Regions from separate parts of the Agromyces marinus genome, predicted to be linked through region 1. Evidence: predicted binding sites of a transcription regulator. Region 1 holds the regulator's gene; each other region holds the start of a gene.
The links. The regulator HrcA, encoded in region 1, represses chaperone genes, less so after heat shock. The targets are predictions, from matches to a motif close to TTNGCACTCGNNNNNNNCGAGTGCNAA.

Region 1 (3,239 bases):
GGCGACCTTCGCGGTCGCTCCGAGCACGGCATCGGTCATCTGCACCTCGAGCGTGCAGAGCAGGTCGTCGCCGTCCCGACTGAACACCTCGTGGGTCTTCACCTTGATCTCGAGGTAGAGGTCGCCGTTCGGTCCGCCCGCGGGGCCCGCCTCGCCGGAGCCGGGCATCTGCAGTCGCACGCCGGTGTCGACACCGGCGGGCACGTCGACGGGGACCGTGCGACGCGCGCGGACGCGACCCTGCCCCTGGCAGGTCACGCACGGCGTGGCGATGATCGTGCCGTACCCGCGGCACGACCCGCACGGGCTCGAGGTCATGACGTTGCCGAGCAGCGAGCGCACCGCCCGCTGGATCTGCCCGCTTCCGCCGCAGATGTCGCAGCGCACGGGCGAGGTGCCGGGCTGGCAGCACGATCCGTTGCAGGTCTCGCACACGACCGCCGTGTCGACCTCGAGGTCGCGGTGCGTGCCGAAGATCACCTCGTCGAGGCCCACCTCGAGGCGGATCAGCGCGTCCTGGCCGCGCTCGCGGCGCGATCTCGGTCCGCGACTGCCCTGGCCCGCACCGAAGAACGTCTCGAAGATGTCGCCGAACCCGCCGAACCCGGCCGCTCCGCCGCCGAACCCGCCCTGGCCGCCGAGGTCGTACTGCTGCCGCTGCTTCGGGTCCGAGAGCACGTCGTACGCGTGCGTGACCTCCTTGAATCGCTCGGACGCCTCGGCGCCCGGGTTCACGTCCGGGTGCAGCTCGCGCGCGAGACGTCGGTAGGCCTTCTTGATCTCGTCCGGGGCGGCGTCGCGGGCGACGCCGAGGACCTCGTAGTGGTCGGCCACGTGAGGCGGATTCCTTTCGATCGCGATGGGCGGATGCCGCACGGCGGCACCCTCCGGTTCAGTTCTCGCCGAGTGTGCGGGAGAGGTATCGGGCGACGGCGCGGACGGCCGCCATGCTCTGGGAGTAGTCCATGCGGGTGGGGCCGACGACGCCGAGCCGCGACATGTCGCGACCGGGGACGGCGAAGGTGCTCGAGACGACCGAGGTCTCGCCGAGCCCGTAGGCGGCGTTCTCGCGGCCGATGCGCACCGCGAGCCCCTCGTCGGCGGCCATCTCGCCGAACAGCCGGAGGATGACGACCTGCTCCTCGATCGCCTCCATGACGCCGAGGATGCTGCCGGCGAAGTCCTGCTCGGTGCGCACCAGGTTCGCGGCTCCCGCGACGACGAGGCGGTCGGCCCGCGTCACCATGGCCTGGTCGGCGAGCGTCGCGGCGAGCGTGCGCAGGACCTCGGCGTGGGCCCGGTCGGCGTGGTCGGTCTCTGCGGACAGCGCGGTCGCGGCATCCGCCATCGTCAGGCCCGCCGAGATCTCGTTGAGCCGATCGCGCAGGCGCGCGAGCGTGCCCTCGTCGACCTCCTGGTCGAGTTCGGCGAGGCGCTGCTCGACCTGCCCGCTGTCCGAGATGAGGATGCACAGCACCCGCGTGGGCGCGAGCGAGACGAGTTCGACGTGGCGCACACGCGCGCGCGCGAAGCTCGGGTACTGCACGACCGCGAGCTGCCGAGTCAGCTGCGACACCAGCCGCACGGTGCGCCCGAGCAGCTCGTCGAGGTCGTGGGACTCGCCGAGGAAGGTCTCGATCGCGTGGCGCTGCGCCGGCGTCAGCGGGCGGACGTCGGCCAACCGGTCGACGAACACGCGGTAGCCCTTGTCGGTCGGGATCCGGCCCGAGGAGGTGTGCGGCGCGGCGATGAGCTCCTCCTCTTCGAGGAGGGCCATGTCGTTGCGGATGGTCGCGGCGGACACCCCGAAGTGGTGCCGCTCGACGATCGATTTCGAGCCGACCGGCTCGCGCGACGCGACGTAGTCCTGCACGATCGCCCGGAGCACTTCGAGGCTGCGTTCGGAGACCATGTCCCTCGCTTCCCTCGACCGATCCGGATGGCTCGTGGCTGGCACTCCGCCCACGTGACTGCTAATCATATCTCGACATCCGGTGCCTGCCCCGTTGCCGCCGGACCCGCCGCGCCGATAGCGTGTGCTTCGTCCCGCGGGAGGGTCGCCCCCGGCCGCCCGCAGAATCCCCGATCCCATGACCGAAAGGCCCGTCGTGACCGACTCGAACCTTCCTCCGCAGGACCCAGGCTCCCAGGGCGCGCCCGGCCCCGCCGCACCCCTGCCCCACGAACAGGATGTCCAGTGGGCGTCGTTCGCCCACCTCGGCGGCATCCTCGGCTTCCTGCCGTCGCTGATCATCTGGCTCGTGTTCAAGGACCGCGGCGCCTTCACGAACACCGAGGCGAAGGAGGCGCTGAACTTCCAGATCACCGCCGTGTTCGCCTACGTCGCGATCTTCATCGTCAACGCGATCCTCACGGCCGTCACGTTCGGCATCTGGGGCTTCATCGGCTGGATCCTGCCGCTCGCGCTCTGGGTCGCGGTCATCGTGTTCTCGGTGCTCGGCTTCATGCAGGCCAAGGACGGCAACCACTACCGCTACCCCTTCGCCATCCGCCTCATCAAGTAGCGCTCCGTCTCCTGCCGACGCGCCGGTCGAGTCGTCCTCGACCGGCGCGTCGTCGTGTGCCAGCATGAGAGCGTCCCTGCACGGCGCCGATCAGAGGAGCACAGCATGTCCGACGCACCGCCTCCCACACCGCCCACGCCGCCCGCAGGCGGACCGCCTCCCCCGCCGCCCGGCGGCCCGACGCCTCCGCCGCCCGGCGGCGGCTCCTACCAGCAGAGCCAGCCGCTCAGCCCGGCCGACGAGAAGCTGTGGGCCACGCTCATCCACATCGGCGGGATCCTCTTCGGGTTCCTCCCCGCGCTGATCGGGTACCTGATCCTGAAGGACAAGGGGCCGTTCATCCGGGAGCACACCGCGACCGCACTGAACTTCCAGATCACGCTGCTGATCGCCTACGTCGTCGGCTCGATCCTGACGTTCGTGATCATCGGCATCTTCCTGCTGATCGCCGCCTGGGTCTGCGCGATCGTGTTCGGCATCATCGCCGCGATCAAGGCCAACAACGGCGAGTACTACGTGTACCCGGTCGCGATCAAGTTCGTGAGCTAGGAGGCGCCCTCGAGCAGGCGTCGCACGACGGCGTCGGCCAGCAACCGCCCGCGGCGGGTGAGCGTCAGCCGCCCGGCGAGGGCGGTTCGCGCATCCACCAGTCCGTCGGCCATGAGCCCGGCGACCGCGTGCCTCCCGGCGGCGTGCAGGCTCGACACCTCGATG
Region 2 (3,239 bases), 900 kb from region 1:
GTCGCAGTTGTTCGGCCTGACGGGTGCAACGTGACGGATGCCGCGGCTGTTCCCGGGCCGCGCCGCCGAGTGCGGCGGCCTCACGGGAAGCCCTCCCTAGGATGTGCTCGACGGCAAGCCCGGCAGGACTCGGCGGCGCATGGACAGGAGACGACGGCATGGACGGCGACGGCCTCGACGATGCGCAGCGCGCCGTCCTCGCCTTCGAGTCCCGCGCCTTCCCGGACCCGGCCCGCAAGGCCGACGCGATCCGGGCGGAGCTCGGTTGGTCTGCGGCCCGCTACTATCGGCTCCTCGGAACACTCGTCGACTCGCCCGCCGCGCTGCGGCACGACCCGATGCTCATCGGCCGGCTGCAGCGTCAGCGGGCGGCGCGCGTCGCGGCGCGCGAACGCCGCAGCATCCCGACCGCCCGGCCGCTTCCCTAGAGCGCGCCCCGACCGACTGGAACCCAGGTGCAGAACTTCCCCCGCGACCGGTTCGACTCGATCCCGCACGGCATGGACCGGGTCGGCGCGCACCGCGCGCCCGAGCGTCGAGGGCGCAGGTGGATGATGATCGGCTGGGCGGCACTGGCGACCGTCGTCATCGCGGGGGCGGGCATCGCCGCGGTCTCCGTGTACAACCAGCGCCTCCAGTTCGAGGACGTCGTGCCGTCGGCGAGCGCGACCCCCGGCCCGACCGCCGAGCCCACCCTCGCACCCGACGTGAGCGTGGCGGTCCTGAACGGCACGTCGACGAGCGGGCTCGCGTCGAGCGCGGGCGAGCAGCTCGCCGCCCAGGGCGTGACGGTCGGGGTGACCTCGAACGCCGACACCTCGGACATCGAGCAGACCGTCGTGTACTACGCGTCGGCCGACCTGGAGGGTGCGGCGCGGGGGATCGCCCAGTTGCTGCCCGAGTCCGAGGTGCGGCTCTCGGAGCAGTTCGGGCAGGAGGGCATGCAGCTCGTCGTCGTGCTGGGGGCGGACTACGCGGAGGCGGTCGCCGGCTGAGACCGGCGCCAATCGTTGCCATTCTGCGACCATTCGTCGCGTCGGATCCCTTGTGCTCGGGCCGCGCGGCATGCCTATCTAGAAACGGCGGCTCGAACAGCAGTGTGAGCACCCGGCGCCGGACCCCGACGTCGACGTCGGCACGACGAGCGCCCGGTACCGCCGAAGGCACGTGCTGACTCGAAACACGGCAACATGGGAGCAACGCATGGCGAACGGAACCGTCAAGTGGTTCAACGCTGAAAAGGGATACGGATTCATCACCGTCGACGATGGGGGCCAGGACGTGTTCGTCCACTACTCCGCGATCGACATGGCCGGCTACAAGGTCCTCGAGGAAGGCCAGCAGGTGACCTTCGAGGTCGGTTCTGGCTCGAAGGGCCCGCAGGCCGAGGCGGTTCGGCCCGCCTAGTCCGAGACGTCGGAAGCGCCGCCGGGTCCCTCCGGCGGCGCTTCCGCATGTCCGCTCGCCGGATTCACAGGTGCGCTCGCTTGCACTCGTCGCGGGAGAGTGCCAGAATCGAACTGGCACTCGCACGTTCTGAGTGCTAACCCCCTTGGAATCTTTCATGACGTCCGGAAGGGACGAGAGACACACATGGCAAAGATCATTGCTTTCGACGAGGAGGCCCGCCGCGGCCTCGAGCGCGGCCTGAACACGCTCGCCGACGCGGTCAAGGTGACCCTCGGCCCGCGCGGCCGCAACGTCGTGCTCGAGAAGAAGTGGGGCGCCCCCACGATCACGAACGACGGCGTGTCGATCGCCAAGGAGATCGAGCTCGACGACCCGTACGAGAAGATCGGCGCGGAGCTCGTCAAGGAGGTCGCGAAGAAGACCGACGACGTCGCGGGCGACGGCACCACCACCTCGGTCGTGCTCGCTCAGGCGCTCGTGCGCGAGGGCCTGCGCAACGTCGCGGCCGGCGCCGACCCCATCTCGCTCAAGCGCGGCATCGAGAAGGCCGTCGGGGCCGTCTCGGAGGAGCTCCTCGCCGCGGCGAAGGAGATCGAGACCAAGGACGAGATCGCCGCGACCGCGTCGATCTCGGCCGCTGACGCGCAGATCGGCGAGATCATCGCCGAGGCGATCGACAAGGTCGGCAAGGAGGGCGTCGTCACGGTCGAGGAGTCGAACACGTTCGGCACCGAGCTCGAGCTGACCGAGGGCATGCGCTTCGACAAGGGCTACCTGTCGGCGTACTTCGTCACGGACCCGGAGCGCCAGGAGGCGGTCTTCGAGGACCCGTACATCCTCATCGCCAACCAGAAGATCTCGAACATCAAGGACCTCCTGCCGATCGTCGACAAGGTGATCCAGTCGGGCAAGCAGCTCCTGATCATCGCCGAGGACGTCGACGGCGAGGCCCTGGCCACGCTCGTCGTGAACAAGATCCGCGGCATCTTCAAGTCGGTCGCCGTCAAGGCGCCGGGCTTCGGCGATCGCCGCAAGGCCCAGCTCCAGGACATCGCGATCCTCACCGGCGGCCAGGTCATCTCCGAAGAGGTCGGCCTCAAGCTCGAGAACGCCACGCTCGACCTGCTCGGCCAGGCGCGCAAGGTCGTCATCACCAAGGACGAGACCACGATCGTCGAGGGTGCGGGCGACGCCGACCTGATCGCGGGCCGCGTCGCCCAGATCCGCTCGGAGATCGAGAACACCGACTCGGACTACGACCGCGAGAAGCTCCAGGAGCGCCTCGCGAAGCTCGCCGGCGGCGTCGCCGTCATCAAGGCGGGCGCGGCCACCGAGGTCGAGCTCAAGGAGCGCAAGCACCGCATCGAGGACGCCGTCCGCAACGCGAAGGCCGCCGTCGAGGAGGGCATCGTCGCCGGTGGTGGCGTGGCCCTCATCCAGGCCGGCAAGGCGGCGTTCGCGAAGCTCGAGCTCACGGGCGACGAGGCGACCGGGGCGAACATCGTCAAGGTGGCCATCGAGGCTCCGCTCAAGCAGATCGCGCTCAACGCGGGCCTCGAGCCGGGCGTCGTCGCGAACAAGGTCTCCGAGCTGCCCGCGGGTCACGGCCTGAACGCCGCGACCGGCGAGTACGGCGACCTGCTCGCGCAGGGCATCATCGACCCGGCGAAGGTCACGCGCTCGGCGCTGCAGAACGCCGCGTCGATCGCCGGCCTGTTCCTCACGACCGAGGCCGTCGTCGCCGACAAGCCCGAGAAGGTCGCGGCTGCGCCCGCCGACCCGACCGGCGGCATGGACTTCTGAGTCCTCGGCGGAGCGATCCGTCCCGC
Region 3 (3,239 bases), 1.1 Mb from region 1:
ACGCTCATGATGCTCCTTGGGACTGAAGGATCGGTACGATTCAGCGCCTTGCGACGCCGCTGTAGTCGACCGTATTGCCCGCCCTCGAACCGCACAAGATTGCGGCGATCACAACCCGGTAACGCACATGGAATCGTTATCGCGGCGTCATCCGGCGTCGCACTCACGCACGATTCCGCCGATCCAGCGCGGTTTCGCGCACGCGATCGCACAGCGGCCATCGCACCGGCAGGCCCCAGTTCGGGGGGAGCCCGGAGCGCGGAGCCGGCGCCTCAGACCGGTTCCAGCGTCGCCGCGCGACGCGCGGCACGCGCGCCCCGCACGAGGTCGAACGTGAGCACGGCAAGCGCGAGCCAGACGAGCGAGAACCCGATCCAGCGCTCCGGGGGCATCGGCTCGTGCAGCACGAACACGCCGACGAGGAACTGGATGAACGGGGCGAAGTACTGGATGAATCCCAGGTAGATGAGCGGAAGCCGTCGGGAGGCCGCAGCGAACAGCAGCAGGGGCACCGCCGTGACGGCACCGGCGCCGAGCAGGAGCACGGTGTGCCATCCGCCCTCGGTCCCGATGCTGAGGCCGCTGGTCGCGGCGACCACCGTCAGCAGCACACCCGCGACGGGCGCGAGCCACGCGGTCTCGAGCGTGAGGCCGGAGATCGCGTCGACCCGATGGCCGACGCGCTTCTTGATGAGCCCGTAGAACCCGAAGCTGAACGCGAGCACGAGTGCGATCCACGGCACCTGCCCGTAGCCGATCCCGAGGACCAGCACGGCGACGATCGAGATGCCGACCGCCGTCCACTGCACCGCGCTGAGCCGTTCGCGAAGGACGAGCACTCCGAGGAACACCGTCACGATCGGATTGATGAAGTACCCGAGCGCGGCTTCGACGACCTGGCCCGAGAGCGTGGCGTAGACGTAGGTGAGCCAGTTGGCGAAGATGAGCACCCCGGCCACGCCCATGATGAGCACGATGCGGCGGTCGCGCACCAGCGCGCGGAACGGCCGCCAGGTCCGCGTCAGCGCGATCAGGGCCGCGCAGAACACGAGCGAGAGCAGGATGCGCCACGCGACGATCTCGACGGGGCCCGTGGGCGCGAGCGCGATGAAGTAGACGGGGAGGAACCCCCACAGGGCGTACGCCGAGACCGCGAAGACGAGCCCGCTGCGGCTCACGCCGTCTCCCCGGGTCCCGGTCCCGGTCTCGGTCCCGGATGCGCTGGATGCCACTGCACAAGCCTAGACGCGCGCGGCCGCTCCCCGGCGCAGGGCGTGAGGGCGCTCATCGCGGGGCGCGGGCGGGCGCGCCGTCCGAGCCCGGAGCGGCGCGGAGACGCGGAACGGCCCGGATGCCATGGCATCCGGGCCGTTCGAGGCGTCGGCGTCGACTAGCGGACGACGACCGCGAGCACGTCGCGAGCCGACAGCACGAGGTAGTCCTCGCCGCCGAACTTCACCTCGGTGCCGCCGTACTTGGAGTAGATCACCTTGTCGCCGACGGCCACGTCGAGCGGGACGCGGTTGCCGTTGTCGTCGATGCGGCCCGGGCCGACCGCCACGACCTCGCCCTCCTGGGGCTTCTCCTTGGCGGTGTCGGGGATGACCAGACCGGAAGCGGTGGTCTGCTCTGCCTCGACCTGCTTGATGACGATGCGATCCTCGAGCGGCTTGATGGAAACCGACACGGTTGACCTCTTTCTTGACGAAGACTGGGGTTAGCAGCCTCTGAGTGAGAGTGCTAACCCGAGTCTAGGGCGGTTCTGGCACTCGTGCAACGTGAGTGCCAGCGGATGCCGCGGTGCTAGCGTGTCCGCGTGGAACGCGACGAGCTGGTGCGGCTGCTCTCTGCCGAGGGGCTCGCGCTGCTCGACTCCCTGCCCGAGTACTCGACGAAGTCCGACGTCGTGAAGACGGTCTCCGAACTGCGCGGTCGCGGCCACGACGCGGGCCTCGTCGCCGCCGTGCTCAGCCAGTCGCGCCTGCGGGCGAAGGCCCGCGCCAAGTTCGGCGAGTTCGCCGATCGCATGCTCTTCACCGCCCCCGGCCTCGAGCAGGCGACGCGGCTGCGCGTGGCGGCCCTGCACGCCGGCCGGTTCGCCAGGGCCGGCATCCGTCACGTCGCCGACCTGGGCTGCGGCATCGGCGGAGATGCGCTCGCCATGGCCGCGGTCGACCTCGAGGTCACCGCGGCCGAGGCCGACGAGGTGACCGCCGCCGTCGCGGCGTTCAACCTCACGCCGTTCCCCAGGGTGCGCGTCGTGCACTCGCCGGCCGAGGAGGTCGCGCTCGACGGCATCGACGCCGCCTGGCTCGACCCGGCCCGGCGGACGACCGCCGGCGGGACGACGACGAGGATCGCGGATGCCGCGGACTACTCCCCCTCGCTCGAGTTCGCCTTCGGCCTGACCGAGCGGATGCCGGTGGGCGTGAAGCTCGGCCCCGGAACGGATCGCGACGTGGTCCCGGCCGACGCGGAGGCCCAGTGGATCTCGGTCGACGGCGACGTCGTCGAGCTCGTCGTCTGGACCGGCGCGCTCGCACGCGCCGGCATCGGGCGCGCGGCGCTCGTCATCCGCGGCGATGCGGCGCACGAGCTCGTCGCGCCCGCGGACTCGGTCGACGCCCCCGTCGGTCCGCTCGGCGACTACCTGTACGAGCCCGACGGGGCCGTCATCCGGGCTCGCCTCATCGGCGACCTCGCCCGGTCGATGGGCGCATGGATGATCAGCGAGCGCATCGCGTACCTGACCGGCGACCGTGCCGTGCACACGCCGTTCGCGCGCGGCTTCCGCGTGCTCGAGCGGCTGCCGGCCGACGAGCGGGGGTTGCGGCGCGCGCTTCAGGACCGCGGGATCGGCACGGTCGAGATCAAGAAGCGCGGCGTCGACGTCGATCCCGCCGCGCTGCGCACCCGGCTGAAACTCCGGGGCGAGCGATCGGCGACCGTCGTGCTCACGCGCGAGGAGGGGCGGCACGTCGCCGTGCTGGTCGAGCGGATGCCACCGGAGGCTCAGGTGGGCAGCGCCTCGAACACGATCGCGTAGTAGCCGATCCAGATCACCGAGAACACCAGGCCGGTGATGCCCGTGCCGATCCCGACGAACGCCGCGGCCCGGCCGTGCTCCTCTCGGCGCAGGCCGAGGACGCCGAAGACGATCGCGGCCAGTGAGAGCGGGAGCATCCAGCCGACGAAGAGGGACGCCGCGGCGCCGATGGATCCGATCGCGGCCGCGACCC

Region 2: a site for HrcA is predicted at 1,521-1,547, ahead of groL (chaperonin GroEL). Genes of this name have one in related genera too.
Region 3: a site for HrcA is predicted at 1,763-1,789, ahead of groES (co-chaperone GroES). Genes of this name have one in related genera too.

What each region holds. Positions count from the first base shown of each region.
Region 1 is NZ_CP087879.1:1,440,203-1,443,441, reverse strand. Features, by position in the region: gene dnaJ (molecular chaperone DnaJ) at 1-834, opposite strand, end outside; gene hrcA (heat-inducible transcriptional repressor HrcA) at 893-1,912, opposite strand; gene DSM26151_RS06770 (DUF4870 domain-containing protein) at 2,091-2,525, shown strand; gene DSM26151_RS06765 (DUF4870 domain-containing protein) at 2,631-3,074, shown strand; gene hemW (radical SAM family heme chaperone HemW) at 3,071-3,239, opposite strand, start outside.
Region 2 is NZ_CP087879.1:2,343,092-2,346,330, reverse strand. Features, by position in the region: gene DSM26151_RS10910 (DUF3263 domain-containing protein) at 159-428, shown strand; gene DSM26151_RS10905 (LytR C-terminal domain-containing protein) at 456-995, shown strand; gene DSM26151_RS10900 (cold-shock protein) at 1,204-1,407, shown strand; gene groL (chaperonin GroEL) at 1,594-3,213, shown strand.
Region 3 is NZ_CP087879.1:2,491,804-2,495,042, forward strand. Features, by position in the region: gene DSM26151_RS11530 (ABC transporter substrate-binding protein) at 1-8, opposite strand, end outside; gene rarD (EamA family transporter RarD) at 273-1,232, opposite strand; gene groES (co-chaperone GroES) at 1,391-1,687, opposite strand; gene DSM26151_RS11545 (class I SAM-dependent methyltransferase) at 1,817-3,046, shown strand; gene DSM26151_RS11550 (hypothetical protein) at 3,013-3,239, opposite strand, start outside.